One region of the Paenalkalicoccus suaedae genome, then DNA from elsewhere that is predicted to be linked to it. Evidence: riboswitches for the same ligand, from Rfam matches in the RefSeq annotation. Region 1 holds a riboswitch; the other holds the start of a gene.
The links. A riboswitch is a leader RNA that binds a small molecule or an ion and turns the genes downstream of it on or off. The one in region 1 is predicted to bind cobalamin.
Positions count from the first base shown of each region.

Region 2: linked by a shared signal. The riboswitch ahead of FLK61_RS03250 (ABC transporter substrate-binding protein) and the one ahead of FLK61_RS06150 (ribonucleoside-diphosphate reductase subunit alpha) in region 1 are both predicted to bind cobalamin.

Region 1 covers NZ_CP041372.2:1,119,688-1,135,543, forward strand. Annotated here, with positions in the region: gene yfkAB (radical SAM/CxCxxxxC motif protein YfkAB) at 1-1,113, opposite strand, end outside; gene FLK61_RS06100 (SE1561 family protein) at 1,254-1,427, shown strand; gene FLK61_RS06105 (histidine phosphatase family protein) at 1,512-2,111, shown strand; gene pdaA (delta-lactam-biosynthetic de-N-acetylase) at 2,174-2,920, shown strand; gene FLK61_RS06115 (GAF domain-containing protein) at 2,936-3,304, opposite strand; gene FLK61_RS06120 (DNA-3-methyladenine glycosylase family protein) at 3,421-4,287, shown strand; gene rlmD (23S rRNA (uracil(1939)-C(5))-methyltransferase RlmD) at 4,284-5,687, shown strand; gene FLK61_RS06130 (AgrD family cyclic lactone autoinducer peptide) at 6,205-6,327, opposite strand; gene FLK61_RS06135 (accessory gene regulator ArgB-like protein) at 6,324-6,893, opposite strand; gene FLK61_RS06140 (hypothetical protein) at 6,899-8,185, opposite strand; gene FLK61_RS06145 (two-component system sensor histidine kinase NtrB) at 8,193-8,972, opposite strand; cobalamin riboswitch at 9,456-9,639, shown strand; gene FLK61_RS06150 (ribonucleoside-diphosphate reductase subunit alpha) at 9,765-12,005, shown strand; gene FLK61_RS06155 (ribonucleotide-diphosphate reductase subunit beta) at 12,034-13,065, shown strand; gene FLK61_RS06160 (flavodoxin domain-containing protein) at 13,046-13,513, shown strand; gene FLK61_RS06165 (hypothetical protein) at 13,546-13,941, shown strand; gene FLK61_RS06170 (DEAD/DEAH box helicase) at 14,039-15,175, shown strand; gene FLK61_RS06175 (TIGR04104 family putative zinc finger protein) at 15,213-15,524, opposite strand; gene FLK61_RS06180 (Gfo/Idh/MocA family protein) at 15,569-15,856, opposite strand, start outside.
Region 2 covers NZ_CP041372.2:544,555-560,410, reverse strand. Annotated here, with positions in the region: gene FLK61_RS03310 (class I SAM-dependent methyltransferase) at 1-305, opposite strand, end outside; gene FLK61_RS03305 (hypothetical protein) at 557-721, shown strand; gene FLK61_RS03300 (LysR family transcriptional regulator) at 800-1,657, shown strand; gene FLK61_RS03295 (phasin family protein) at 1,730-3,181, shown strand; gene FLK61_RS03290 (hypothetical protein) at 3,219-5,462, shown strand; gene FLK61_RS03285 (NADPH-dependent FMN reductase) at 6,099-6,644, opposite strand; gene FLK61_RS03280 (AAC(3) family N-acetyltransferase) at 6,732-7,547, opposite strand; gene abc-f (ribosomal protection-like ABC-F family protein) at 7,548-9,371, opposite strand; gene FLK61_RS03270 (RAxF-45 family protein) at 9,462-9,626, opposite strand; gene FLK61_RS03265 (DnaJ family domain-containing protein) at 9,785-10,117, shown strand; gene FLK61_RS03260 (ABC transporter ATP-binding protein) at 10,543-11,964, opposite strand; gene FLK61_RS03255 (FecCD family ABC transporter permease) at 11,961-13,007, opposite strand; gene FLK61_RS03250 (ABC transporter substrate-binding protein) at 12,991-14,037, opposite strand; cobalamin riboswitch at 14,187-14,388, opposite strand; gene FLK61_RS03245 (potassium/proton antiporter) at 14,441-15,856, opposite strand, start outside.

The DNA.
Region 1 (15,856 bases):
TTTCGTTATCTTAGCTTCTCTTGCCATAAAATCGGCATCTTTATAATAAGCATTTTTCACAAGTAAGTTTGGTCCTAAACATTCGACAGCCGGACAGTGACAGGAGACGGATTTGGCAAGCTCTGTTTGTTGCCAAGCATCAAATGCATCTACTAACGATCGGTCCTGAACATTACCTAAGTTTCCATCCGCGTGAAAATCAGTGACATGAATCGAGCCATCAAAAATGTTCACATTTAAACGGGAGCGTCCGTCCGGATCATTACGGACAGTCACATTTTTCGTTTCATATAAGCGTTTTTGTAGCGCTAAATCCTCTTCAGATTCATTACATGGGTAGAAGGGCAGAGTACCGAACAGCATCCATGTATCAGGGTCGCGATGGTCTAAAAGACGGTGAATGCCCTCACGGATCTCGTCAAGCTTCGCAGTTTCTAAATGCGTAGCAAATGATGTTGGGTACATAGGGTGAACTTCGTGTCTCGTGCAACCCATTGCAACAATTTGATCATGAATAGCTTCTAGGTGTGGCAAGGTACGTTTATTGAGCATTGTCTCAGCTGAGATCATCACGCCTTCTGCAGCTAGCGCTTTACTATTTTCGACCATACGATTAAAATAATCAGCACGAATCTTGTCAGATGGTTTTTTATCCATTACAGCAAAACCAATTTCTTTAAAATCCTCTACGCTACCGTAGTTATGAGAAATATGAAGCACATCTAAGTAAGGTGTAATTAATTTATAACGCTCTAACGGCATCGTCAAGTTCGAATTTATTTGCGTGCGAACGCCTCGCTCATGCGCATATTTTAAGAGTGGTACGACATAGCCTTTGACAGACTTCATCGAGAGCATTGGCTCACCGCCAGTAATGCTCAATGCTCGTAGATGAGGAATCTCATCAAGACGCTTTATAAAGATATCAATAGGCAAAGGATCAGGGTCCTTCGTTGTAAGGGAGTATCCAACCGCGCAATGTTCACAGCGCATATTACATAGATTTGTGGTGGTAAATTCAATATTAGTGAGAGTAGATTTACCAAAGTCTTTTATATCGAGGTACGCTTCCCAAGGATCGTACGAAGGGCGAATCTTTTCAAGTGTTCTCATTCCGTTCATTCCTTTCCATTAAACCGTCTATAATGATACCAGTCTCCTCGGCTAATAGATAGAGGATGGCGAGAATTATCCCTTTCACGCTCCACATTTTCTGTTACAATGGTAAAAGCGAACGATGAGAGGGTGACACGATGGACGACAAAAAGCTAAAGCTTCAAACTCTTCATGAGCGTATGGAAAAGCTTGTATCGATTCTCGATTCTCTGGATCCAGAGAAAACGGACGTCTCTGATATTGATCAGATCATCTCGATGCTAGACGACTTAGAAGAGCAGTGCAAGCGTTATAGACAACAATACGAATAAACGATGATGCCGAGGGATAGTTGATGCTATCTCTCGGCTTTTTTGATTATAATAAACGTATTAGAAGCTGATAGAGGAGAGTATATGATGATTATTTACTTTGTAAGACATGGGGAATCAGAAGGCAATAAAAAAGCAATGATTCAAGGACAGTCAGAGTACCCTTTGACACAAACTGGTGAGAATCAGGCAAAGCAGGTGGCGCAGGCATTACATGATGTGGGTGCGAGCACTATTTATACTTCTGACTTGGCGCGAGCGAAAAATACAGCAAAGCCAATCGCAGCTCTTCAAGGTAAAAAGGCTGTGGAGAGTACATTATTACGCGAAGTCTTCTTAGGTCCTTTAGAAAATCGTACGAGAGAGGATATATTAACAAGCTATCCTCACATTAACCAAATCGTCACATCTGGTGTGGAAGGGACTGAAACGATCGAAGCGTTGACAGAACGGTGCCATACGCAACTTAAGAAGTGGAAGAAATACCATGCGAGTGAGACGATTATTGCGGTTTCTCATGGAGGGTTTATTAGTATTTTCCTCATGTATTTATTTGCGAAGGAAAATTGGCACACACTGCACCGCCCATTTAGAATTGGGAACACTGGGATTACGCGAGTTCGAATAGAAGGCGATAATGTTTATTTTGACTATGTAAACAATACGTCTCATCTTGCTAATTAGCCTTTGCTTCCTGAATGAAACGAGGCTTTTACGAGCATGCTAACATGAAAGAGGTGAGGATCATGTTACATGCAATTATGGCGTCTTTTATACTTGCTACAAGTTTTATGCAATGGAGCTTCGACCATGGCACTCCGACTACACCTGCATCTTCTGTTCATGAGGAGCTGTTAGAGGAGGTTGGTGGGATGTACGTTGGTGATTCAACTCAAAGGGAAGTATATTTAACCTTCGATAATGGCTATGAAAATGGGTACACAGCTCAAATTTTAGATACCTTAAAAGAGAAGCAAGTGCCTGCCGCCTTCTTTGTCACTGGTCATTATGTACGAGAAGAGCCAGAGCTAGTCTTAAGAATGATTAAAGAAGGACATGTGGTTGGCAATCATTCCAATCATCATCCAAGCTTTGCACGATTGTCCTTTGATCAAATTAAACAAGAGCTTGAAGACGTAGAGAAAGAAGTGAAAAAGCTTGATCCAACCTATGAGATGATCTATGTGAGACCACCAAGAGGAGAGTTTAACCGAGAAGCTTTACTTGCTTGTAAAGAACTCGGCTACTCGTCGATTTTTTGGTCAATGGCCTATAAGGACTGGGAGGTTGATCATCAAAAGGGTAAATCCTTTGCTTTTGAGCAAATCACAAAGCGTGTTTCTCCAGGAGCTGTGCTATTACTTCACTCTGTTTCTTCAGATAATGCGCAAGCTTTACCAGACGTCATTGATCACGTTAAACAATCTGGTCTTACGTTTAAACACTTAGACGATTGGAAGCTTCGAGAGGAGTTAGAGCCTCTAACACATTAAAAAAGCCCTCCCTAATTAGTGGGAAAGCTCTGCGAACCAGAGATCACCTAAAGCGGCTGATAAATTCTCTAATGTATGAATATCTCGAGTGTCAAACGCAATTCTTTCTTCTGACCTAACAACTAGGACTGCTTCATGTAAGTTATTTCCTGGAATCTGAAAGCGAAGCTCGGAATTTTGCATCCAGTTAGAATCCTGTTCGCTCGAGGCTGCAATCAATGTAGCCTCTTTTTCTGTTTCCATTAAATAAATACCGCACCAATCAATATAAGATACTTCCTCAACTAAGAGAGAAGTAGCGGCCTCCAAAATCTTTGATACATCCTGTTTTTTATATACCTCTGCCATGATCTTTAATGATACAATATCAGTTGCTATAGACAATTGAATCTCCCCTAACATAGGTGTTTGCAGTCAACATTGTATCAAAAATTATATCCTGTGTGGTGTGGCAAATACAGGATGCATGGTATGATGGACGAGACAAGGAGGGATTTTGATTGATTATCACTCTAAAAGGACCGTATCGCTTTGAGCAAGCGTTAAAGCGCCTTTCTATAGATCCGCTACTCACGATCGATGTAGAGGCAGAACGTATCAAAATGCCTCTTATTATTCAAGATAAACCAGTTGTAGCTGTTGTTACTCAAATTGGCACAGTGATGGAGCCAAAGCTTGACGTTACGATGCTAGATGAAGCACCATCGGAACTTGTTAAAGCTGAAATCACACGTATCTTTCATTTAGAGACCCCATTAACAGAGATACATGCTTTTTTTAGTAATACAGAGCTTGCGCCAATTTTTAACGAGTTAAAAGGGACGCCTTTTGTCTGTGAACCCTCCCTTTTTGGCTGCATAGCAAAAACGATTATTCATCAGCAGCTTAATATGAAGTTTGCGTATACACTATCAGAACGCTTTGTTAAAACATTTGGATTTAATCAACACGGAGCATGGTTTTATCCTTCGCCTGAAAAAGTGGCAACTCTTACTGTAGAGCAACTACGAGAGCTACAGTTTAGTGGTAGGAAAGCAGAGTACGTGATTGATACAGCGAAGCTCATTGCTTCAGGGGCCCTTGATTTACACGAGCTTGGCAAGAAAATGGACGATGAGATGTTAAAAGAGTTAATCGCGATTCGTGGTATAGGTCGTTGGACAGCAGAAAATATTTTAATGTTTGGTTACGGACGAATGGATCTATTCCCAGTCCAAGACATCGGTATCCAAAATACGGTCAAGATCCTAAAAGGCCTGGCTACAAAGCCAACTGTAGCAGAGCTTGATGAACTGGCGATAAACTGGCAACCTTATCGTACGTATGCAGCATTATATTTATGGGAAAGTATAGAAACGAATGGATGAAAAAAATGGACTCAAGTAAGCAACCAAACAGAAACGATGTCATGTTAGACAAAGGACAACAATTCCCATTAACAATAAAACGACTAGGAATTGATGGGGAAGGCGTAGGATTTTTTAAACGAAAGGTCGTATTTGTTCCAGGTGCACTTCCAGGAGAAGAAGTTGTGTGTGAAGCGGTAAATGTAACGGCAAAATATACAACTGCGAAAATTGTTAACATTCGTAAGGCATCAGATGATCGGGTAGAAGCTCCCTGTCCTGTGTATGATCGATGTGGAGGATGTCAGCTACAGCATATGACGTACGAAGCTCAGCTACGTGAAAAGAAGGATATTGTTAGACAAGCATTTGAGCGTTATACACGAATTGATCTCGATTCACTCCCATTTGGAGATACAATCGGAATGGAAAACCCTTGGCGTTATCGTAACAAAAGCCAAATGCAGGTTGGACGCAAGGATAACGATGTCATCGCAGGTTTATACGAAGAGGGTACAAACCGTTTAATCGATATTAAAGAATGTATCGTCCAACACCCTCAAACGGAAAAAGTAACGAATATCGTCAAAAAAATCGTGAATCGCTTAGGCATTGAGCCTTACAATAGTAAAAAGCATAAGGGTGTTCTCCGTACGCTAGTTACACGAGTTGGTTTTGAAACGGATGAGTACCAGCTTGTGTTAGTCACGACGGAATTAGACTTCCCACAAAAAGAGGATTTAGTAAAGGCGATTGTCAATCGTATGCCGAATATTACATCGATCGTTCAAAACGTTCAACCGGATAAGACACCGCTTGTTTTTGGCGAAGAGACGGTTGTACTTCATGGCAAAGAAAAGATTCATGAAACGTTAAACGATTTATCATTTGAGCTTTCAGCTCGCGCATTTTTCCAACTAAATCCTGCGCAAACGAAGGTACTTTATGATACAGCTAAAGAGGCTGCTGAATTAACAGGCACGGAAAAAGTCATTGATGCTTATAGTGGAGTTGGAACTATTGGACTTTGGGTAGCTGATCAGGCATCAGAAGTTAGAGGGATGGATACGGTCGAGGAAGCAATCCTTGATGCCAACCAAAATGCAGAGCGAATCGGAGCAAATGCTCAATTTGTGACAGGTCGCGCAGAGGAAGTTATTCCTGATTGGAAGGACCAAGGCTATCAAGCTGACGTCGTGTTTGTCGATCCGCCTAGATCTGGACTTGATCAAAGCTTAATTCGCACATTAACGCGCTCAAAAATTAAACGCATTGTGTATGTATCTTGTAATCCATCAACCTTAGCTAAAAACGTGAAGGAATTAGCTCGAGGTGGATATCGATTAAAGAGCCTACAGCCTGTGGATATGTTCCCACAAACAAGCCAAGTTGAGGCAGTTGCAGTACTAGAAGTGGAGTAATTAGAATGATAGACACAAGAGGCAAGGACAAAAGCGATTCATTTGTCCTTGTCTTTTTTAATGGATCATGAGCGGTTATCCACTTGCGCGAGGAGACAATCCGGAAATGAGGTAGGGCTATTCGGTCGCGGTCTACAGTTACCCGGAGATGTAATTCTATGATCTGTTCAAGGCATTCAGTTATAAAGAAACGATGCTCCGTTATCGTTTCCCGATCTTTAACTATCCGGAAAACGCAGCTAAGTTATCACAAGATAGAATATGGTAACTTCATGCACAGACTCCATTCCGGTCCACTCTAAGTATTCAGACTTCCTTATCTGCGTAAAAATGAGTTATCTCGATTTTGTATCTGTCCCCTCCTAATAAATAACCCTATAAACACCTTTTGTCCCATCTCTTCTTCGCCATGTTAGGAGACCTATCATACATGTTGCGTATTCAATAAATAGAAAAAACGAGCCAACCGTTGGCTCGTCTTTTTATGGATGCTAAAGTATCTTTTTCATTACCGAGCTTACTTTTGCTTCCTGAGCGACGAAGGAATCTTTGGCATATGAATAAGTGGACTAGAAGCTTGAACGAAAGTTGCACCAAGTGCCTTTGAGACAGTGGACATTGCTTTTGCAGTTCGTTTCATTTTGTTGCCTCCTCATTATTTATCCATTTATTTAGTGTAAGAATCAATCTCGTCCCAATAGGTGTTAACAGCACTCCTTGTAAAAACACGCCGTGCACGAGAGCGTGAAAGTCAAAGAGCAGTGCAACAGATGAGGCAATGATGATCCAGAGCACTCCAACCAATTTCTTTTTTCGTTCCCAAGCCTGGCTGTGCACCACTTGATCCTCTTCGTAATAAGGTGCGTAAGATAAAACGCAAACAAACGCTAGGATCGTATAAATAATGGGTGCAGCCGGCAAAAAGCTTACTCCAACAATAAAGCCAACACTGACTAACGTACATGCGATAGCGGTACTAAAATGAGCGCCTCCAGTAAAAATGCGAATAATCATAAAGGAGACCCCTGTTGCCATAATTAGAATAATCTCTTGCAATGCTATTGCAAATCCTATCAGCAATCCCCACGTAACGAGCAAATTTAGCATCAGAATAAACCCAAAGGTTAAAACATCAATCGGTTCTGTATCATCTGGATTGGCATCTTTGACTCGAATTGCTATCGCATGCGCTAGTCGATAAACCATGACAATCATCCCCCTTGTTGGGAAAAGATAATGGTAGACGTGAATGGCTGGTAAGTAGCAACTATTTTAGAGTATCCGGTCTCAAAAGAAGAGATCGAATTAATAAGATTACGGTTCTCTACATGAATTGGATTTATATCCACCGGACACTCCACTTTAAACTCCATAAATTCTCCGTTAGAGTGGATGGTTAGTGTGATTATTTTTTCCTCTGACGTTTGTTTTTCGTAGTAAACAAAAAGCAAATCATTCAGTAAGGTACTTAACTGTTTAATTTGTTGGAACGTCATTTGCATAGGGTGATCTAAATCAATGTGAATATCAATTTGGATTTGAAAGAGCTTGGCCATGCGACGTTTATTAATAAGAAGTGCGCGCATTAACTCATCAATTCCATTAGAAGAATCAATTTGATTTGTATTAAAGAAATGTTTAGTAGATGGACTAGGAAGGTTTGCCTGTTTCATGTAAGAGCGGATAGATTCCAAGGAGCCGACGTCACTTAGCTTCCAAATGGCTTGAAAGTGTGAGCTTGCATCGTTCTCTAAACGTTCCATCATATTGACAGACTGCTCGTCTTGATCTAAATAAAACTTTTTTGCTTCAATGAGTCTGCGAACTTGAAACTGCGTATATAGAATATGGTAAAAAGACATTACTAACACAAGAATGACAATGGATAAAAGTACTAATGTACTTTTAAAGGTAATATCTTGTGAGAGCATCGCAACGGCTGCCAATACGATGAATCCGAATGTTAAAAGGCTACTGCTAAAGATCATGACCTTAATTTTTGTAGGGATGTGTTTAGAATGTAAATGCTCCCTAAGTTCAGCTAGGAAGTATTTGTTTTTCCAAATAAAGAATCCTAAAGAGCCGCATATTGCAACAGTCATCAATTGAATACCGATGGATAAGTAGCTTGATGATAGTAAAATTTCAAAGTATTCGTAAGAGGAAAGAATCGTGAAAGATTCAATAAACACAAGCTGGATGAGAATATAAAAGCCATATCCAATACTTGAGATAACAAAAAGCTCCATTATGTTCGTTTGAAAAATAATGAAAATAAATAGGATGAAAAGAATCATTTGTATGCTCACGATCATGCCAAGTGAGAGTGAGGTCGTGTGTAGTAATAAAGATATTGTACTCATTATAACGGCAATGATAATTGTCTTTTTGAATCGATTTGCATTCATGTACCCAAGTAGAATAAGCGGAAACAATAAGAGTGCACTCCATTCAAAGATAGACATGATATAAGACAAACTACTTAATACTGTCATCATTCATCACCTAGCTTTTGTATGAGGCATGTTTGCTCTCCGGAAGGGATATCAGCACTTCAGCGCCATACTTAATGTGGTTGCTGATCGAAATAGTACCTTGCATAGATTCAACAATGGTTTTACAGATGGATAAACCAATGCCAGTTCCATCGTCCTTCGTTGTATAAAATGGATAAAAAATGTGTTCTAGATCTTTTTCAGATATACCAGGGCCGGAATCTATAATTTTAAGTATGACGTTAGAATCTAGTTTTTCCAGCTCAATAAATATGGTACCTTTACCATTCATTGCTTCCACAGCATTTTTAATCATATTGATTAAGGTACGCTCAAATCCGCTCTCATTCCCCATCACATAAATTGAATCTTCAATTTTAGTTTTAAAAAGAAGTCTATCTTCCCCGTATTGATTACGGAATACATACAAAACCTTCTCTAAACTCTTCCTTACATCGATGATAGAAAAGTTTTCGATGCCTTTGTTAGCGTGAGACAGATTCAATAGTTCTTCAATTAAAAGTTCGATTCGTTTTGACTCGTCTTTCATAATGGAAATGTAGGTAGAGAGTTTGTCATCTGTTTGAATCACTGGCTCGCGCTCCATCATTTGTATGAAGCCATTAATTGTAGTTAGAGGATTGCGTATCTCATGAGCAAAGAACGCAGACATCTTACCAATTGATTTGTGATAATCATCAGACTTAGCGTTAGTGGAAGTACTTTCTTGCTGGAAAGTAGAAGATGTGTGCTTTGTTTTTAAAAATCGGCTAAAAAATGGTAGGTTCATTCGACTCACTCCACAAAGTAAGATACCTTAAACTGTTGTTAATTCGACATCTTAAGTATAGCAGACATGAGAGGTCTATTATACCAATTAGATATACTTTATAGGGTTTAAGTGGTGAGTGAGATAGACAATGGTACTGAAAATAAATAGTAACTAATATGGGTGAAAGAGGATCGTTACGAATACTTTGTCAATTCGTGTAAAAAATCAGTTGCTTAACATAGATAATTACATATCTTGCTGAAAAAAGATATAAGAATCGTTCGAACTATTTCGACAATTTATGTAATTACAATTTTATATCGAAAGCGCGACCATTCTGAGCTGATTATTTACATAAGGACCATCCTGTGTCAGACTAAGAAAGTTGTTTAAATTACAATAAAACATTAAGAAGAATTCGTGAAATCAAGTCTTGATTTTTTTTGTGAATGCGGTATGTTTATCAATATGTAGTATTGGGAATAGATTTCAACAACTATATAAGCTAAAAGATTGTAAGGTGCTCAACGAAGAGCTTAAAAGGGAATCTGGTGTAAAACCAGAGCTGCCCCCGCAACTGTAAGTGCTGACGACCGAAGGGAACCACTGTATCAATTCGATATGGGAAGGCCTTCTAGTAGAGTGACGCACAAGTCAGGAGACCTACCTTATGATCTACAAGCTTCTATTTTTCGGGGTGTGAAAATAGGAGACGAGCCCTAATAGAAGCACTTGCTTCGGACTCGTCTTCTATCTAACCCCTTCGTATTCCGAAGGGGTTTTACTATTGATGGAAGGGTAGGGATTTGAATGGAAAAAATATCGGTGCAAGTCAAAGAGAATTGGTTGGAGGAGTTTCAGCTACCTGATCATGATAAAGAGGTTATACATACACTTTCAAGGCAGGATGCCATGTCCTATGCACTTGATAGAGTAGCGATGGACCAGCCTGATTGGACGTTTGTTGCTGCAAGATACTACTTAGAAGAGCTATACGAAAAGGCTCAGGTTAACCGCAAGGAGCGGGAAGGAACCATATACGGAGATTTTTATTCTCTTATTCAACTTTTGACGGAAAAAGGAATATACGATAAAAAACTTCTTGAGAGTTATTCTAAAAAAGAAATTGATGAGCTTGGGAAGTTAATTGATCCATCTAAAGATAAAAAATTTACCTTTATGGGATTATTCCTATTAGCCGATCGTTATCTAGCTCGTGACTATGATAAAAATACGATGGAGCTCCCGCAGGAACGCTTTTTAATTATTGCTATGACACTTATGCAAAAAGAGAATAAGGAAAAGCGGATGGAGCGTATTCAAGAAGCTTACTGGGCGTTAAGTAATTTATATATGACTGTTGCTACACCTACGCTTTCTAACGCTGGTAAGAGCTATGGACAGTTATCTTCTTGTTTTATAGATACTGTCGATGATTCACTAGACGGGATTTATACATCTAATTGGGACGTAGCTAGATTAAGTAAAGACGGAGGCGGAATTGGTCTTTATTTTGGTAAAGTACGTGCGCTTGGATCAGATATTAAAGGCTTTAAAGGCAATTCGTCTGGTGTTATCCCGTGGATTCGTCTTGTTAATGATACCGCTGTGAGCGTTGATCAGCTTGGTCAACGACAAGGCGCAGTGGCAGTCTATCTCGATCTTTTCCATCGAGATATTATGAATGGATTTTTAGACTTAAAGACGAATAATGGAGACGAGCGTCGTAAAGCGCACGATGTGTTCCCAGGAGTATCGATTCCAGACCTGTTTATGCACAAGCTCCAGGAGAAAGATGCTGATGGTAAGAGCGTTGGCATGTGGCATACGTTTTGCCCGCATGAGGTGAAAAAAGTGATGGGGTGGAAGGACGAAGCCGGCAATGCACTTGGACTCGAGGACTTCTATGATGAGACGGATGTTCGCCACTTCTCTAAAAAGTACGAAGAGGCAGTTGCGCATCCGCTCCTACCGCGTAAATCGTATCGAGCAATGGAAATCATGAAGCGTATTATGGTATCACAGCTTGAAACTGGTACGCCGTACATGTTTTATCGCGATGAAGTGAACCGTCAAAACCCTAATAAAAAGGAGCTTGGTCGTACCTCTGTTTATTGCAGTAACTTGTGTACAGAGATTGCCCAAAATATGTCCTCTACAACAATTAAAGAAGAGTATGTAAATGCGGATGGGGATCTCGTTATTGTAAGAAAACCGGGAGAGTTTGTCGTATGTAATTTATCGTCTCTCCATTTACCTAACGTTGTAGAAGCGGAAGAGCTTGAGCGTGTCATCTCCATTCAAATGAGAATGCTTGATAACGTTATTGATTTAAATACGATTTCGGTTGGACAGGCGCAGCTTACGAATCAGCGTTATCGTGCGGTTGGTCTTGGCACATTTGGTTGGCACCATCTCCTCGCTAAAAAACATATTCAGTGGGAGAGTGAGGAGGCTGTTCAATACGCGGATGAGCTTTACGAAGATATCGCGTATTACACCATTAAAGCTTCTAACGAGTTAGCAGAAGAAAAAGGAACGTATCACGCGTTTAAAGACTCTGAGTGGGAAAACGGAACGTACTTTACTAGAAGATCTTACACGTCAGAGAAGTGGAAAGAGCTTCGTGATCGTGTAGCTCATACAGGCGTCCGAAACGGCTGGATGATGGCTGTAGCACCAAACTCTTCAACGGCTAAAATCGCTGGTTCAACAGATGGAATTGATCCTATTTATTCGTTAGAGTATGCGGAGGAAAAGAAAAACTTTAAGCTAAAGGTTACTCCACCTGATTTAACGCATCACACATACCCTTACTACCTTAAGGCGCGTCATCAGTTAGACCAAAACTTTAGTATTCGTCAAAACGCTGCTAGACAACGACATGTTGATCAGGGAATTAGCTTTAATCTGTACGTGCCACACACGATTGCGGCTAAAGAGCTCTTAGATTTACATGTAGAGGCTTGGAGGAATGGACTTAAAACAACTTATTACGTAAGAAGTACGTCTCAAGCTGAGATTGAAGCGTGCGAAGCGTGCCAAAGCTAATGAATGTCAACGACAGGAGGGGTTACAGATGTTAATAACGAAGAGAAAGCTATATGAACCATCAGAACCAATGAAATCGCCGTCCTTACTGAACGGGAAAGCCTCAGGATTATTAAATTGGAATGATATTACGTACCCACATATGTATGATCTGTATCAGGCGCTTTTATCAAATTTTTGGAAGGCGCAAGAAATCAATATGCAAGACGATATTAAGCAGTGGGACCATTTATCAGATAACGAAAAGGATGTGTTCCTTCGAATAAATACCCAGCTAGCGTCACTCGATAGTTTACAAACACCAACGATGACACTCGTGATGGATTATGTATCAGATCCTAGCTTTCAGGCAATCTTAGCTGTTATCGCCCAGCAAGAGGCCGTTCACAACGAATCATATTCATATATATTAAGCTCGTTAGTTTCAACAGACGAGCAGAAGCGCAGATTTGAAGGCGCTAAGGCGGACCCACTCGTTCGCAAGCGAAATGCGATTATCGTAGAAGCCTACGATGAATTTCACGAGAAACCATCTGTTGATACCTTGTTCCGACTTGCAGTTCAGTCAATTAATTTAGAAGGTATTTATTTCTACGCTGGTTTTGCTTTCTTCTATCATTTAGCCAGACAGCAAAAAATGCTGAAATCAAGTACGATGATTAGTTATATTCAGCGTGATGAAATGCAACACGCCTACTTTATGTCGCAATTTTTGCAGCTCCTAATGGAGGAGCATCCGGAATTAAAAAATGAAGCTCATCTGGACTATATTTATTCTTCTATTAAACAAGCAACAGCATTAGAGCAGGAATGGGCTCGTGACATTTTAAAGGATACAGGAATTAATCTAGATGAATATGAGCGCTATGTGGAATATTTAGCGAACAAGCGTTGCCGTCAGCTAGGGCTTCAAAACGCCTTCCCTGAAATAGATAATCCAATGCCGTGGATTCACGTCTTTAGCGATAGCATGATGAATGATACGAAGTCGGATTTCTTCGAGCAAAAGGCTCGTACGTATGCGAAGGTGACAGAGCAAAATGGCTTTGACGAGCTGTAGGATAGTCTATACGTCAAAGACGGGGAATACGGCACAGCTTGCGCTTCTATTAAAAGATTCTTTAGAGAAGACGCATGTTAAAGTTGTTATGCACGATGTAGAGAAGGAAGCCGACAGGTATCAACAGAGAGAGTTTACGGAGGATGCTATTTTATTTGGCACCTATTCGTGGGGGAATGGAGATATTCCGCGTGCGATGAGCGAGATGGTATCAAGCATGCAGGTTAGTAAGCATACGGTAACGGGAATTTTTGGTACCGGTGATCGGTTTTATCCGAACTTTTGTGGAGCAGTAGATCAACTTGTCCAATTGATCCAGCCGATTTCTAACTTAGCGGTTACCATGAAGGTGGAGCTACTACCTCAGCAGCACGATGCTTTAACGTGTGAAAAATTTGTTCATAAATTGCACGATCGAGCCAAGCAAGCCTTGACTGTCTCCCAGTAATAAATTACCATACCTCTTATAGAGGTGACACAATGAAAACGTATATGTTAGCAGTACTAGCTATTATACTGGTCATACTAGTTGCAGCGTGCAATCGTGAAGAGCCTGAAGAGCCAACGACTGTATCAGGCAAATTAGATATCGTTCATCATGACTATTTGCAAGTATCCATAGAATCTGTAGCAGAAGCTGCGGGAGCGGACGAGGGAGTGTATCATGCAGTAGGCATTTATATAACCGATGATTTAGATATACGTGACCCATATGGCCAATATTTATCCAGACGTGCCCTACAGTCAGCAACTCCAAATGAGACAGATGTAACGATTGATTTATTACTAAGCGATTATTTAGAAGGCAACCTGCCTTATGATGAATTTCTCGGATTATATATGGTTGATACAAAATCGGTTATTGTTGATTTATAAGAAAGCACGCCCTTAAAGTGGCGTGTTTTTTCTATGCCCTACTAAATCGGAGATAGCATCTATGCTTGGCATAGGGTAAAATGGTGGGAGTCTAAGAATGAAGGTGATCTACATGGTTGAACATACATTACTTACGTCCTTACCTGATTATGTACAGGAAGCGTTTGGACGTGCAGGATTTACAGAGTGGACAAAGATTCAAGAGGAAGCTATTCCTAAGGCGCTAACTGGAGAAAATCTTATCATGGAGGCGCCAACGGGTTCCGGTAAAACCCTTGCTTATTTATTGCCTGCTTTAAATAAGGTTGATCCAGCCAAGAAACAAGCTCAGGTGCTAATCGTTGTTTCCTCACGAGAGCTTGCAATGCAGCAGCTTGAAGACGCGCAAGAATGGACACAAGGAAGCGGAATTACTGTCGCATCCATGATCGGTGGTGCCAATGTCAAGCGTCAGCAAGAAAAGCTAAAGAAAAAGCCTCACATTATTATAGGAACACCAGGCCGATTAATCGAGCTCCTACAGTCAAAGAAACTAAAGCTACATGAAGTATCAACACTCATCTTTGATGAAGCAGATCAGTTGTTTGCAAAGGAGCATATAAAAGAAGTAGATGCCTTAATGAAGGCAGTCGTGCGTGATTGTCAGCGCATCGTGTGTTCGGCAACCATTCCACCACATGTAGAAGAACTAGTGGTCGAACGAATGGAAGCGGAAATTGTTCGTGTATCTCGCTCAGAAGAAGAAAAGCAAAACGTCGAGCACGTTTATCTTATTGCAGAGCGCAGAGATAAATCGAAGCTATTAGCAAAGCTGATTCATTTAGAAGGCTTTTATGGGCTAGGCTTTTGTAATGATATCCACGAGCTGGAGAAATTTGCAGAAAGACTTGAGTTTAGAGGGAATTCTATTGGGGTGCTCCATGGAACAACGTCGAAGCTTGAAAGAGAGCTTGCAATGAGAGGCTTTAGAGAAGGCGCAGTGCCGATGCTGATGGCAACGGATGTAGCATCTAGAGGGCTCGATATTGATGATGTCACACATGTCGTACAGTTAGATTTAGCCAATGACATTCACCAATACGTGCATCGATCTGGACGGACAGGACGAGCTGGTAAATCTGGAACAGTCGTTTCCATCGTGACAGATGGTGAACGAGAGCGTCTATTAAAGTTTGGTGAGAAGCTCGGCATTGATATCGTACAAAAATCATTATCTAGAGGAAAGCTCGTTTAACTAAAAAAAGCTCATGCCGCAGTGGCACGAGCTTTTTTTATTTGTTTGAAAAAATATCCTGATCAGTCTTAGTAAACCTAAGGAGTCTTGGATGCGTATATACGATAGCTAGAAGCACCACTCCTAAACAAACAAAAACATACAAAGCAGATCCAACAGGTATGCGACTAACGATCAAAAATAAAATAAGCATAGCAACATTAAATCCGCCAGACTTTAAGCGGCTTTTTTTCGTAACAAAATTCTCCGCTTGGCAAGACGGACATTTTTTTGAGTAAACAAAAGCTAAAAGCTGATGTCGTTTAAATTGATAGCCACAGGTAGCACATTTAGGTAACACAATATTCACTCCTTCCCTCTCATCTTACCGAATTTAACAAGGGAAGGATAGGGCTACTTGCTAGAATATGATTTGCTTGCTTCATACAAACGTTCAATAACGATCATGTTATTTTTTGTATCTTCCATTGTGTAGGATGGCGTCGCACCAGTTTGGATACATTCAGAGAAGTGCTCTACTTGAAGCGTATACTGATTTCCACTGAACGTTTTATATTCTAAGACGGATCCATCGGCGCCACGCAAGAAGACTTCGCCTTTACCGTTGTTCGGATTTTGGTCGGGTCTAAAGGCAAAAGGTACCTCTATTCTACCTGATGTCCCGATTACCTCATAGCGATT
Region 2 (15,856 bases), 580 kb from region 1:
ATAGGGTGGTCTAAAAAGTCACCTTCTACGACCAGCATAGAGGGATGCTTTTGGCTTGCGATCGCGCGCATCTTTTCGGATGGCTCTACGCCAGTTACCTGAGCAGCCGTTGTTAACAACTTCTCGCTTAAGTTACCTGTGCCTACACCAAATTCGACAACCGATCCACTTACACTAGAAGCAACTTCTTGCAAAATCTCATCGTAGCCCTCAAATACTTCTTTGTATTCCTCGTCGTGACCCGTTACCGTTGCGTCATATGAATCTGCCCAGCGATCAAACAATTCAATAAACTCTCGACCCATTTCGATGTCTCCTCTATACACATATTTGGGGATGTCCCCTCAATAACTTATTAAACATACCTATTAACTCGGTATTAAATGTATTTTAGCATATGCTCGGGGTTATGACAATGCTCCTGTTTGATAGAAAATAGGGGAACTTGCTGTCTCAGAAGATCTGGAATTCAATCCTTGGAGCTGGATTAGTAGACATAGTTTTTTCTTATTTGATGCATTCGTCCGTACAATAGAAGCACATGATGTCTTATTTTATGCAAACGACACGCGAAGTAACGCATATGAACCTTCACTTGACGCAACGTAGAAGCAAAGCAAGATGTCAGGAGCATATCAACATCCAAATGATGCAACCAGGACTTCATTTAATAGAAGCCACAGTTAAAGTGAAGCAATCACATCTTACCGAATATGTATAACCCAAACCTGCTATAATAAGTAAAACAATACTTTTTATCTAAAATCGATTCGTTTTTCTTATAGGAGGTTGAGAAGAAATGAAAGTGAACGATTATGAATTAATCCGCGCGCTAGCAGACTATCGGTCTATGCGAATCGCGGCAACTAAACTATATTTGTCGCAGCCAGCTATTAGTCAGCGCCTGAAGCATATCGAAGCTTTATGGGACACGACACTATTTATACGAAGTGCCAAAGAGCTTACCCTTACACCTGAAGGAGAGAAAGTAGTCGCATATGCACGCGAGCATCTTGAGCGTGAAGAAAATTTACGACAATCCCTAAAGAGTACTGGTGTATCAGGGACACTCTCGCTCGCCGTTTCTACAGTAGTAAGCCAATACACGCTCCCTTCCCTGCTCCAAGCTTACCTACGCGAGTATCCGGACGTTAAAATCGAACTCACGACCGGCTTAAGTCAGGATATTCGGAGTGCTAAAAACGTTCATATCAAGCTATTACGGGGAGAAAAGCCTGCTGAACAGTTCGTGCAAGCATTAGAACCAGATCCTCTTTATCTGATGGAGCAACGCCATACGTCTTCTCGTGCCAATTCACAGGTGCTGATTCAATTTAAGTCTGATGCGAGCTATCAAGCTGCGATTGATGAATGGCTAATGGCCAATGAACGATTTCCTGAGCAAACGATTGTTGTGGATCAAATTGAAACGTCTAAGCAACTTGTTCTTCATGGAATTGGCATGGCTGTTTTACCTGAATCCTCGTTAAAAGGATTTCATGAATCAGAGTACAGTCGAACACCTTTGCTTTTAGACAATAAGCCGCTCACGAGACCTACATGGGTAAGCTGTACAAAGGGTGCTGAGCACCTTCCACAGGTTGTCGCATTCCTTGAATTGTTGGACGTTTCCTTCCCACTTTCACAAAATAGTTAAAAAACTTTTTTATTTTTGTGATCCATTTGATCATCCCCTTCGTTATCTATGAATGAGAAGGGAGGTGAAAAAATGAGGAAAGCGGTTATCCAGTTCACATTAGTAGCTGGAGCCATGCTACTTTTCCCGCTTCATTCACAAGCTTCAGGGTTGCTTTCTTCTGTGACTGATGAAAGTGAAGTCACAAGCGTAGAGACGCAAGAAGAAACATCGGAGGTAGAAGAAAAGAACACAGAAGCAAAACAAGAATCAAAAGGATTGATTGGGACAATCACTTCGTCTGTCGGAAAAACAGTGGAATCGACTGTTAACGAGACGACGAATACGGTAACCGATCTTGTGGATGAAACAGTATCAACCGTAACACCTGAGGAATCAACTGTTAATAAAGTAGCCAAAACAGTGACGAACACTGTGGATGAGACTACGAAAACAGTGACGAACACCACCTCAAACACTTTAGAGGATACTGGCGATACAGTAGACGACGTAACTACTGCGAGTAGCGTATCAGATATTACAGATACCGTTACGAAAACCGTCGACTCTACTGTCGATAACGTAACAAATACAGTAGATGATGCTACGACAATCGTTTCTGACACAGTCAATGAGACGGTCGAAGCAGTTGAGGAGCCAGTAGAATCAATCACGAACGGTGCGCTATCACGCACGACTCGCGAAGTAACAAATGTTGTCGAAGATACAACAGACATCGTAACGGACGTAACGGAGGAGATCACTGAGACTACTACCGAAACAGTTAATCGGACAACTCGTCCTGTAACTGAGGTTGTAGATCGAACGACTCGCCCGATTACGGAAGTGGCGGATCGGACTACAGAGACGGTCACTGATACAGTGGATCGTACCACTCGTCCAGTTACAGAGGTAGTGGATCGCACGACGGAGGTTGTGACAGATAGGCCATCTGCTCCATCACGTCCCGCTCCACAAACGCCTATTGTAACGCCACCAACTCAGGATAATACTACTCCTGACGATGCTGAGCCAACAAGTGAGCCAAACATAGCTGCTCCACCTGTGGCAACACAGCCAGAGAGTAATGAGGCACCCGCGCTTGCAGAAGCAACGCCAGAGCCTGCTACAATCTCGGTTGATGCACAGCTTGAGGAACAAAGCGAACAAAATGAACAACAGGAATCTCCTGTAGCAAGTGCACCTGTAGAGCAATTTGTTCCACAGGAAAGCAACTTCTCTTTCCCAGTTGAGTTAAGAGAACAGCCGATCGAACAAGAGCAGCAAGATGCTCAAGATTTGACGTCACTCTCTTTACAACATACTTCTATTACATTGCAGACTGCGCAAAGTGCGCAAACTGCACAGACATCTGTATCAACAGCTTCTGCTTCTAATTTCTCCGACATGTGGCAACAGGAATTTTGGCAGTCCAGTCAAGAGTCATTAGCAGAAAGCGGAAAAGTAGTCTTTTATTTTGATCAATGGTTCCATGCACCACCAGTACCACCACCGCAAGCAACTCCTTCTTTTACACGTGTATAAATAAAAAAAACACACAAAAAGAAGGAGAGAATTAAAAATGAAAAAATATCATGTAGTAAAGTCGTTAGGGTTGTCAGCAGTCATTGCAGTAGGTCTATTAGTTCAAGCGAATGAGGCTTCCGCGTCAGAAAGAAGTTCAGGATTAAATTTAGACATCGTGACAGATGTAGTTGGATCAGTATCACTTGGATCTAACTCTGGTGACAGTGACTCTTCTGTTAATGTTGACACTGGTGTAGATGCTGGTGTTGGAATTGAGTCTAACTCTGATTCTAACAACAGTGATTCTTCTGTTAACGTCGACTCTGGTGTAGATGCTGGTGTTGGAATTGAGTCTAACTCTGATTCTAACAACAGTAATTCTTCGGTTAACGTTGACACTGGTGTAGATGCTGGTGTTGGCGTTGAGTCTAACTCTGATTCTAACAACAGTGATTCTTCTGTTAACGTCGACACTGGCGTAGATGCTGGTGTTGGAATTGAGTCTAACTCTGATTCTAACAACAGTGATTCTTCGGTTAACGTCGACTCTGGTGTAGATGCTGGGGTTGGCGTTGAATCTAATTCTGATTCTAACAACAGTGACTCCTCCGTTAACGTTGACACTGGCGTAGATGCTGGTGTTGGAATTGAGTCTAACTCTGATTCTAACAACAGTGATTCTTCGGTTAACGTCGACTCTGGTGTAGATGCTGGGGTTGGAATTGAGTCTAACTCTGATTCTAACAACAGTGACTCTTCGGTTAACGTTGATACTGGCGTAGATGCTAACGTTGGAGTTGAATCTAACTCTGATTCTAACAACAGTAATTCTTCGGTTAACGTTGACACTGGTGTAGATGCTGGTGTTGGCGTTGAGTCTAACTCTGATTCTAACAACAGTAATTCTTCTGTTAACGTCGACACTGGCGTAGATGCTGGCGTTGGCGTTGAATCTAATTCTGATTCTAACAACAGTGATTCTTCCGTTAACGTTGACACTGGCGTGGATGCTGGTGTTGGAATTGAGTCTAACTCTGATTCTAACAATAGTAACTCTTCGGTTAATGTTGACACTGGCGTGGATGCTGGTGTTGGAATTGAGTCTAACTCTGATTCTAACAACAGTGATTCTTCCGTTAACGTTGACACTGGCGTGGATGCTGGTGTTGGAATTGAGTCTAACTCTGATTCTAACAACAGTGATTCTTCGGTTAACGTCGACACTGGCGTAGATCTTGGACTTGGTCTTGAGAATAACCGTGATCACTCTGATCGTGACTCTTCTTTGGATCTAGACACTGGGCTTGATCTTGGACTCGGTCTTGAGAACAATCGTGATCACTCTGATCGCAACTCTTCTCTAGACTTAGACACTGGGCTTGACCTTGGACTTGGTCTTCAGAACAGCAACGATCGTTCTGATCGTAACTCTTCTTTAGACTTAGACACTGGGCTTGATCTTGGACTTGGTCTTCAGAACAGCAACGAGCGTTCTGATGGAAACTCTTCATTAGATTTAGATACTGGTCTCGATCTTGGACTTGGTCTTCAGAACAGTAACGATCGTTCTGATCGCAACTCTTCTTTAGATTTAGATACTGGTCTCGATCTTGGACTTGGTCTTCAGAACAGTAACGATCGTTCTGATCGCAACTCTTCATTAGATTTAGATACTGGTCTCGATCTTGGACTTGGTCTTCAGAACAGTAACGATCGTTCTGATCGTAACTCTTCTCTAGACGTAAACTCTGGTTTAGATCTTGGACTTGGTCTAATGAACAGTAACGACCGTTCTGACCGTAACTCTTCTTTAGACTTAGACACTGGTCTTGGGCTTGGGCTTGGTCTTCAGAACAGTAACGACCATTCTGACCGTAACTCTTCTATCGACCTTGGCACTGGACTAGACCTTGGACTTGGTCTTGAGAACAACCGCGATCACTCTGATCGTAACTCTTCTCTAAATCTAGACACTGGTCTTGACCTTGGACTTGGTTTACTAAACAACCGTAACCATACAGATCGTAACTCTTCTCTTGATCTTGGTACGATGCTTGATGTAAACCTTGCACTTGACAGCAGCCGCTCAACTAACAATAGCTCACTTGCTTTGGACACTGGTTTAAATCTCGGTCTTGTCTCAACTGGTTCTAATGACAGCCGTACAAACCTTGACCTAGGTACAGCGCTATCTATCATGGGCAGCACGGACAACAACAATCGTTCTTTACTTTCAACAATCGGTTTAGACACATCTGTTACTGGTGAAAATAACAGAGGACTTCGCCTATTCCGTTAATAGCAACACAAATAATCCCCGATAGGATGAGGACGCTCCTCCTATCGGGGTCTTTTTTATTACATAAAAAAGCTTAGACAATCTACTCGTCGTTGCCTAACTTTAAAAGACATTTAGATTTAGTTGTAGATATTTAATAAGCAGATTAATTAGCTTAATCTGCTCACGTTACATAAAACTTGTCTATGGTAGATAAAAGCTCAGCAAAGTACATTTATTCCTCATACGGTACATTCTTTCTGAATAAGGTACATAAATATTCCACAAGGTACATAAAACCAAAGCTGCCAAAGAGCCACTTATCAAAAGCCTTAAAACCGTAGGAAAAAGAGCCTCTTCCAACAAAAAAGAAGGCTCTTCTCTTACGCCCTTTTAAATCTAACAAAGAGATGGCAGACCCGGAGGACATTCGGAGACAATCCATAGGGGAAAGAGGTTTCCCGGATCCCACAGGAGGGGTTTATGGTAAGGCGACAGCCGCACCATGCCGACGAGGAAGCTCAAAGACCGGCCCTATGGATGTCGTAGAGTGTCCACAGGGCTGACAGCTCGGAGAGCAGATTTAAACTGTTTGGCATTTAAGCAACATAGCCCCAAGGGCTACGCACTTAACTAGTTAGCACTTGATCAGCGTTTTTAGCTACGTAAATGCTTTAGAGCATTGCTCCAGTCTTTTACTTCATCAAATAGCACATTCATATTATCGTGGTGTAGGTCCTGTGGCTTAAACTTCGAGAATTCTTCGAAGTCTAAAAATAGAGAGAGCGTTACATGCGTGCGCACATCGGCAATTTTAAGCTCTCCACAAATACCACGAAGGTGCTCTGCGGCTCTTGCTCCACCCGTTGAACCGTAGCTTACAATACCTGCAGCTTTGTTATGCCATGCTTCACGAGCAAAATCGATCGCATTTTTTAATGATGCTGCCATACCGTGATTATATTCTTGAACGATGAAAATAAATCCGTCTAATTCCGAGAGCTTTTCGTTCCATTTTGCAATACCAGGCTCCTGGCCATCTGTTGTACCTAAGAACGGTAAATCATAATCTGCGATATCAACGATTTCATACGTAGCATCGTTGCGCTTATCTGCAAGACTCTTTACCCATTCCCCTACCTGTGGACTTACTCGACCTTCTCTCGTGCTTCCTAAAACGATTCCAATACGTGGATTTGTCATGTATCATTTCTCCTTTTTAATTACTTTATGTAAGTAATTATATTTTATTCACTTACGAAAGTAAAGTAAAAAGTTTGAAGTACGCGATTATTTTTTGGCAAGATGCTGTGGTAGCTCTGATTCAGCAAATGACACAGCTTCACGCAACAAAAACATACGTGTTGGTGCTGATCCTATCATTCCAAATCTAACGTTTCCTGTCCCCTCAAAACGCTCCCCAATTAAAGGAAACCTTTCTACATCCATATCAATTTCTCTATAATCCTGCCACACTCTTTCTCCGTCAACCATAATTGGAGCGGCTGTTGTCACTCGCTTAAAGCCCTTCACCCGATTTTCGGCCAAATGAAAGCAGGTGTTGGAGTCATAGCCAACGCCGATCAGCAGTACCTTAGCGTTTAGCTCCTCGAGCTTTTTAAGCGGGGACCCCTCGCCAAGCCCGAAGCTTAGCTCATGATCCCTCACGATATAATCGCGATCCTTGCCCCATGCGGCGAAGGAACAAATCGGATGGTAGCTCCGCTCTACATCACGATGCGCCCGGAAAGTCTCGACGATTTGCCCCATTCCTCTCGTCGGCGTCAAATCTGGATCGAAAGCTGGCATTGTTTGACGAATCGTACGAATCCAACTCTTATGAGGCACCGGCGGGTTTTGCCAATGCTCCGGGTCGGAGAGTCCCGCCGACTGAGTCGGCATGACAAGTGTCCCTTTATTCACGGTCGCAAAGAGCGCCTCGACAACGGCCTGGGGTCCGCCGCTAACCCATCCAATCGCGGAAAGCGAGGAATGCACTAAGATTGTATCTGTCTCTTTGACTCCCATTGCCATCAAATCCTCCTTTAGAGAGGCAACCGTGCGTGGTTGATTCGATTTTTGCATAATTTCTTGTTCTCTACTCATCTATTCTTCCTCCAACATCCATTGTTCTAGTAAAAGTTCAAGCTGCGCTTCTAGTATTACTTTTTTGTCGGTATCCTTACACTGCGCAAGCTCTTTCTCCAATTCATCTACACGCTCCTCGGTCGACAATCGTTCACGTCGCACTTTTGTCTTTGTCTTTTTCTCTGTTTCCACCTGTTTCTCCTGCTCTCTATGTTCAAGCCGTATCTGACGCTTTTCCTTTGCTCTGCTATAGGCTCCATCCGTGTAGAAGGCGTGCCCATCCTCAAGCCAATAGACGCCCGTCACGATTCTTTCAACCAAATAGCGATCGTGAGAAACCAAGATAACAGTGCCATCAAATTCGTTTAATGCCTGCTCTAAAACCTCTTGAGAGGCAACGTCTAAGTGATTCGTTGGTTCATCTAAAATAAGTAGGTTCACAGATTGGTGTAAAAGCTGTGCAAGTCTTAGCCTCACCCGCTCTCCACCACTTAGCTGATGCATCTTTTTAAAGACGCTGTATCCGTAAAACAAAAACCGAGCGAGTAACTGTCTCGCTTCTCCTTCGTCAACGTGGACAGTCTCCCTAAATACATCAATCACTGACTGCTCTTTATAGCCATCAAACAAATGCTGAGATAAGTATCCGATCTTGACTTGAGAGTCAAGTTTAATAGATCCAGAGTCAGCCTTTACCTCTCCGAGAAGAATTCGTAGCAACGTCGATTTACCAGATCCATTCGGTCCAATGATCGCTACTCTGTCCTGATATCTTATGTGCATATCAACCTGCTTTAGTACAGGCTGATCAACGAATGTCTTTTGCACGCCTTCTAGAAGTACCGCATCCTCCCCGCTTCTTGCATCAACCGATAAGGATAGCTTCATTTTAGTTCGCTCCATGATCGGCTTCTTTTTTACCTCTATGCGCTGCAATGCCTTCTCCATACTTGACGCTCGCCTGTGCATCGAGTCGTTTGGAGGGTTCGCTTGATTTGCCCAAATGCGGAGTTGTTTAATCGTTTCTTTCATTTTTTTGATTTTCTTTTGTTGCTCTTCATAATGCTTAAATTCGAGAAGTAATCGCTCTTCCTTCTGCACCTCATAGCCTTTAAAATTCGTTTCATAGCTGTGCGCCTCTCCATCCTCGATCTCAATGATTCTCTCTGCAACGTCCTGGAGGAACTGTCTGTCGTGCGCGATGCATAAAACCGTTGCATTCACCTGCTTTAAATAATCTGTTAACCACTCAATCGCATCAATATCTAAGTGATTCGTCGGCTCATCTAGTAGTAGCATGGTCGGCTGCTGCAATAATACCTTCCCTAAAGCAAGCTTCGTTCGTTCTCCTCCACTCATATTTGAAAAGGGCTTTTGAAGCAGACCAGTTATACCTAGTCCGCTAGCTACTTGCCTGATCATCGAATCTTTTTTATAGCCCCCTGCCGTCTCATACGCTTCTTGCACGTAGCTATATCGTTCAACAGCCTTCATCAGCTGCTTATCGTCTGTTTCAGTAGAAAGAATATGTTCAAGTTCTCGAAGCTCTTTTTCTAACTGATTTGCCTCTTGAAAGGCTTCCTGTAAAATCATTTCACCGAGTTTTTCGCCTTCATTTGGTAGCTGATCAATTGCTCCAATTCTCGTCCCTTTCTTCCAATGAATATCACCCTCGTCTGGTGACTCCATTCCTTTGAGCAAAGCAAACAGCGTCGACTTTCCTGACCCGTTTGCTCCGACCATTCCAACGCGCGTTCCTTCATTTATTTCAAAGGATACGTTTGTTAGAATGTGCTCGCCTCCCCTTGCTTTTGCAACCTTGTTTACTTGTAGCTTATTCATGTGTTGCCTCCTCTGATTTCTCTACCAAAGGCACAAAAAAAGTGCACTTATAGCTCAACAGCTACAAGCACACTCTTAAAAACGCGCAAATTACGCGCTATGATAGAGATGATTTCGCTGTTTTTCTACTATTTGCTTTCTAAAAAAGGGCAGACTGCTCCCTTTGAGCGCAAATGCGAAAAATTCAGCTCGAACCACATGTAAATGCGTCAGAATCTGTTGTTTTAATGGGGTTAAAGCTACTTCAACGATCATCTCTATCACCTCCTACCGTTCGTATAGTTATTTTAATCTTACTGGATGAATCTGTTAACGTCAAGATTTCTTCACAACTTGGACACACCGCTCCCGTTGTTTCTGTCAGAAAATTCAATTATACTTAAATTACCAAATAAGTATCGAGGAGGAATTTGATGGGCGAGCAATATAATGATTTAATTGGTGATATTATCAAAAAGTCTGGTGGTCTGGGTGATATAAAGGGGAAGGGCGAGCCTTTGCCTAAGGAGTATATGGAGCGAGATACGTATCAGCAATTCCAAAAAATAGCCCGGGATCAGGGATTTTTGCCAGAGTGGTTACAGGTGCAAAAGCTGATTTACCAAAAGCTTGTTTCGGCTAATGCGTCTGATTTAGATTCCATTAATGCGTTGATCCGTCGCTACAATAAACTCTGTCCCGCGCCAATGCAGAAGGGGTTGGTTGATGCTGGGACGTTGAAGACTGCTTCGGCGAAGTGGAAGTGATCGTTGGTGGTAGTCGTTTGGGGTCTGTACGCGGTTGACCCTTCATCTTGCGCAGTTCGTACTCCAACTTGCGCGGTTTTTTTCTTCTTACGCAGTCGCACCCTTTTTTCGCGCAATTCACTCTGATTTTAGCGCAGTTGGCCCTTCATCTTGCGCAGTCCGCACTCCAACTTGCGCGGTTTTTTTCTGCCTACGCAGTCGCACCCTTTTTTCGCGCGATTCACTCTGACTTTCGCGCAGTTGGCCCTTCATCTTACGCAGTTCGCACTCCAACTTGCGTGGTTTTCCCTGCCCTCTACCAAACACTCCCCCACCAAACGCATCGATCTATTGAATCAACTGCCAGCCAATAAACCCATGACACACAAAAAAAGTGAAGAAGACGCACTATCATTCTTTGCGTCTTCTTCACTTCACTTCATCCTCTAAATGTTAGCCTCTTCATCTTTTAATAGAGCCTCTGCAATAACCTCATACGTAAGAGGTCCAATAAGGCTATGCAAGTCTACATGTTCGGACTCCATGCGAGATTGGGTTGACGCAATAATTAATTGATCCGAATACGTACCAGTTGCAGAAGTGCCTGTATCCTCATCTACTAATCCTGCATCCATACATGCTTTCGCCTTCACTTCAGCTATAAGTAAGCTTGTTTTAAGAAGAGCGTTGTCAGACAAATACCCATCAATAAAAACCATCACATTAATCGTGCCTGCGTCACTTTTTTCTTCAGAAGGCGGGCGCCATGAAGACACGTCCTTTGCATGCTTTTTAGATGCTGTGGCCATCACTCGGACAGCCACTCCATCTGGAGAGCGACTTTCCTTCATCACCGTTAGATCCATGGTTTGGCTCGTTCTCATAACAGACACATGGCGATCTAATTGGCGCTCTTGCATCCAAGTTTGCACATCACCAGCTGATTCCGATATATTCACAAAATCCTGTGTCCAGCCGATCCCACTACCAACTGCAGCTGTTGATAAAGAACGCATTGGTTCCTCAGCATGAACATGAACAGCTTGAGGGTCCCTCACGATATCAAATGCGAATGGAGATGTTATTTCTAAATGAGCAGGATTCATGACTAATTGCGTACGTGCAATGGCAGGGTGAGCGTGTGCGGTTGCTCGAACACCGTAAACGTCCTCCAATAACGCATTATCTTCAAGTATGGCAACATCTCCATTAGCGACTAGCTCCCCCTGCTGCATGACGCCAATTCGGTCCGCGTAAAGAGAGGCAATATTTAAATCGTGCAAAATAGCAACGACCGTTAAGTCACGCGTATCCTGCCATGTTTTAAGAAGACCTAGTAAATCAAAGGAATGCTTCATGTCTAAATGATTAGTTGGTTCATCTAATAAAAGAATCTTTGGCTCCTGTGCTAGCGCTTTTGCAAGCAACACTCGCTGCTTCTCACCACCACTCAAAGATAAAAACGGCGTATCGCGGAATTCCCAGACGCCGGTGCGTTGCATGACATCTGCAATAATTCGGCGGTCTTCCTGTACGAGACGTTTAAATAACCCTTGCTGAAAGGAGTATCTGCCAAGCTCCACAATTTCATACACACTATAGTCAAAGCTCATCGTCGTTTCTTGCGTAAGAACTGCAAGAGTTTGAGCTAATTGTTGTCTATCTAAGTCCTTAAGCGGGTGCTCATTAATTCGAACGCTTCCGGAAGTGGCTTGTAATCCACCCGACAACAGCTTAAATAAGGTGGTTTTGCCACTACCGTTCGGTCCTACTAATGCAAAAAACTCCCCTTTTTTTACACGTAAAGACACGTCTTTAATAAAAGGTTTTTGCATGTGACCACCGTACAAGTTAGTTACTTCAATCATGCTCCTCCCTCCTTTCTTGCCAGCCGGCTACGAACGAGTAATAAAGCAAAAATTGGCGCCCCTACAAGCGCGGTTATGACGCCTATCGGAAGTTCTCTTGGCGAGATGACGGTTCGAGCAATAATATCTGCGATCACTAAAAATGTGCCTCCAGTAATCATAGACAGTGGGAGCACATGCTTATGATTTGGTCCCACTAACAGCCTGACCAAATGAGGAATAACAAGTCCGACAAATCCAATTGTGCCGGAGACTGCAACCGCTGAGCCTGTAAGTAAGGAGGCACCGATTAAAATCATCGATTTCCCACGCTGCACGTTAACTCCGATATAGCTCGCCTGCTCCTCGCCCAATGCAAATGCGTTTAGCTCGCGATATTTAGCGAGTAGCATAATACTTCCTACTAAGAAAAACGGTAGAAGCAGTTGCACATAGCTCCAGCCTCGCATCCCAACAGAGCCATAAAGCCAGTAAATAATTTGTGTCATGGAGTCCTGGTCTCCTAAAGCAATAATTAAAGAGAGAATCGACCCTATGAATGCACTTACGATAATTCCTGCTAAAATAATCGTTTCAACAGCCATTTGACGGCTACTTAATCGTACTAGCCCAAACACAATAAATAGGGTGATAAATCCACTAATAATCGAGACAATTGGCAATGTAAATGCCCCTAGGAAGCTAAGCTGGAGAAAAATCACGCTTACTGCTCCAAGTGCTGAACCAGAAGAGACTCCAATTGTATAAGGATCCGCTAATGGGTTACGCAATAGGCCTTGAAAGGCTGCACCTGCTAGAGCTAATGACGCTCCAACAAAAAAGGCTAACAGCATTCTCGGTGTACGTATATCCCATATGATCGCTTGTTCGTTACCTGGTACGTCTGCTAAAAAGCCAGTACCGACCGTATTTTCTGCCAAAATGTGTAGGATCGTTAAAATTGGCACGGTGACGCTACTGTAAAAAAGACCCGTAAGCATGGCGATAAGCATCAACAGACATGCCAACGGGTAAATAATTACTCGCTTATTGATTGTAAACATCCGGGTAGACAGCCTCTGCTACGAGCTGGAGACCATCTGCAAGTCGCGGACCAAAACGTGTGACCATGTCGCTGTCCACATCATGGATATCTTCGTTCATCACAGCAGGAACTTCCTGCCAACCGTTACGTCCTGTTACTTCTTGAAGTGGATCCTCAATATAATCACCGTAGGTGGTCACAATCGTATCTGGCTGCAGAGCAATAATTTCTTCTTCTGAAAGATTTACCCATCCTTCAAATTCTCCAGCAGCGTTCTCTGCCCCGATGATTTCTAACATCTCGTGCATAAATGTATTTGTTCCTGTTGTATAAATTTCAGGTGATGGTCCTACTTCCACCCACACTGTTTTTGTCTCTTCCACATTCGCAGATAGCTCTTCAATATCAGATACCTGTGCCTGTATGTCAGAGATAATTTCTTCTGCTACGTCATCGGTGCCTGTTGCTTCTCCAATGATAGAGATCATCTCATACGTTTCGTCAAAGGAATTCGCACCATCTACGACGAGTACGTCGATGCCGACCGATTCGAATTGATCAAGCATCTCCGGGTTGCTCGAAGCATGATATTCGGCTACTAGTGCTAGATCAGGTGCTAGCTCTAGAATGCGCTCCACATCGACATCCATCGCACCAATTGACTCAACTTCTGACGCTTCAACAGGATAATTACAATATTCCGTTACTCCAACAAATTTATCTCCTAAGCCAAGTGCAAAACCGATCTCTGTATTACTAGGTAATAACGAAACAATGGACTCTGGCTCTTCTTCGATTGTTACTTCTTCGCCTGACGCATCTGTGACTGTTACAGGGAACTCGCCCGTAGCGTCTTCTTCATTAACTTCTTCTTCAGAAACGCTTGTTTCGTTGTTATCAGAAGGCTCATTATTCGCAGGTTCATTTATCTCGTTCCCTTGCTCATTTGTTGCATTGTCTACTGCTTCATTTTGCGTATTTGCTTCGTTGTCCCCACACGCAGTCAATGTTACGAGTAGTGCTGTTGCTAAAATCGTTGCTCTTTTCATGACTCTCTCCCTCTCATCACCTTTTTTACAACAAAAAAGCGCTAATCCTAAAGAGGATGCGCTTTATGAATAAAATGCAGGTAACTTTCCGACATGCGCTACTACACGCACGAACCTTGAGCACTTTAAACATCCTTTTCCTCGAAGGTGTTTAATACTATCATGTAGGCAGGTTTCCTGGCTTGCGAATCGCAGGTTTATCACCCCTTCCCATGCATGATGCACAGTGGGCTACGTGAAGACCTCTTCGCTTACAGTGGCGGGACCGCGTCGGATTTTAACCGACTTCCCTTTTAACCTTATGCGCTCCTAAATCAGAGTCCAAAAGGCACCTAATGACGCTTTTCTGTTGTGTGTCTCAAGTATACGTTACTTTATTTGCTTTGTACATTTGCTTTTTGTCCTATGTCGTTTGAACAGCTTTTGTCTCTTTTACCTTTTTTTGCTCTAAGATCTGCTTCAACTCATCCTTGTACTTTGTTGAGACGAGAATGTACAAGAAGTCTCCCTCTTTAATCATCGTTTCTCCGTAAGGCGTAATAAGCTGCTCGTTCCTGACGATCGCACTTATATTTGCCCTGTTAGGAAAATTCAGTTCACGGAGACGCTGACCAACAATCGATGAATCCGAATTGGCCTGGAACTGCACCATCTCGGCATTCGCCTTGCCCATCGATATAAGCTCAATAGAATGGTGAGGCGTATCCTTTTTAGGACCAGTCAGATGTAGTTTTTTAGCTAATAACGAAATCGTTGTACCTTGAACTAACGCAGAAGTTAATACAATGAAAAAGACAACGTTAAAGAAAAATTGCCCATTCTCTAGACCCGCAACAATTGGGAAAGTAGCAAGGACGATCGGAACCGCTCCACGAAGACCTGCCCAAGAGACAAAGAGCTTTTCCTTCGTGGTGTACTTCATCCCTATTGTGGAAAGGAATACCGCTGCTGGTCGAGCAATAAAGATGAGCACGATAGATAGGAGTAGTCCTGCTCCGATTACTTCAAGGGAGACGAGGTCTAATGGGAAGACGAGAAGTCCAAGGATAATGAACATTCCAATCTGGGCCATCCAAGCAAATCCTTCATTAAACTGAAAGATCGAATAACGATACGTAAGCTCGGAGTTACCGATGACAAGAGCGGCTACATATACAGCTAAAAATCCACTTGCCCCAAGCGAGGAGGCTACGCTATACGTAAGTAGCGCAAAAGCTACCGAAAAAATCGGATACAAACCACTGGAATCTAAATTGATTCTATTAATAGAGAAGGAAGCAAGCTTACCAACTCCAAGTCCAATCACGAGTCCTGCCCCCATCTGCCAGAAGAAGGATGGAATGAGCGAGAAAACACTCGTGTCTGGTAACAAGATAAGTTCAATAAAGGAGACCGTTAAAAATACAGCCATCGGATCGTTCGTTCCTGATTCCGCTTCAAGCGTTGCACCCATTTTCGCTTTAATGTTTCTCTCCTTAAGTGCTGCAAATACTGCTGCAGCATCCGTGGAGCCAACAATGGCACCAAACAATAAACCTTCAAGGAGGGAGACATCAAAAAGTAAATAGGCAACATATCCGACAATACCGGACGTGATGATAACACCCGCCGTGGCAAGGGATAGAGATGGTACAACGACACTTCTAACTGTCGAAAATTTCGTTTGAAGACCACCCTCAAACAAAATAATAACAAGGGCGAAAATACCAATTAATTGCGCCAGTTCCGGATTGTTAAAATAAATAAGTCCGAGTCCTTCACTACCAATTAACATCCCAAGTAAGATAAAGAGAATTAAAGAAGGTAGTCCTATTCGCGT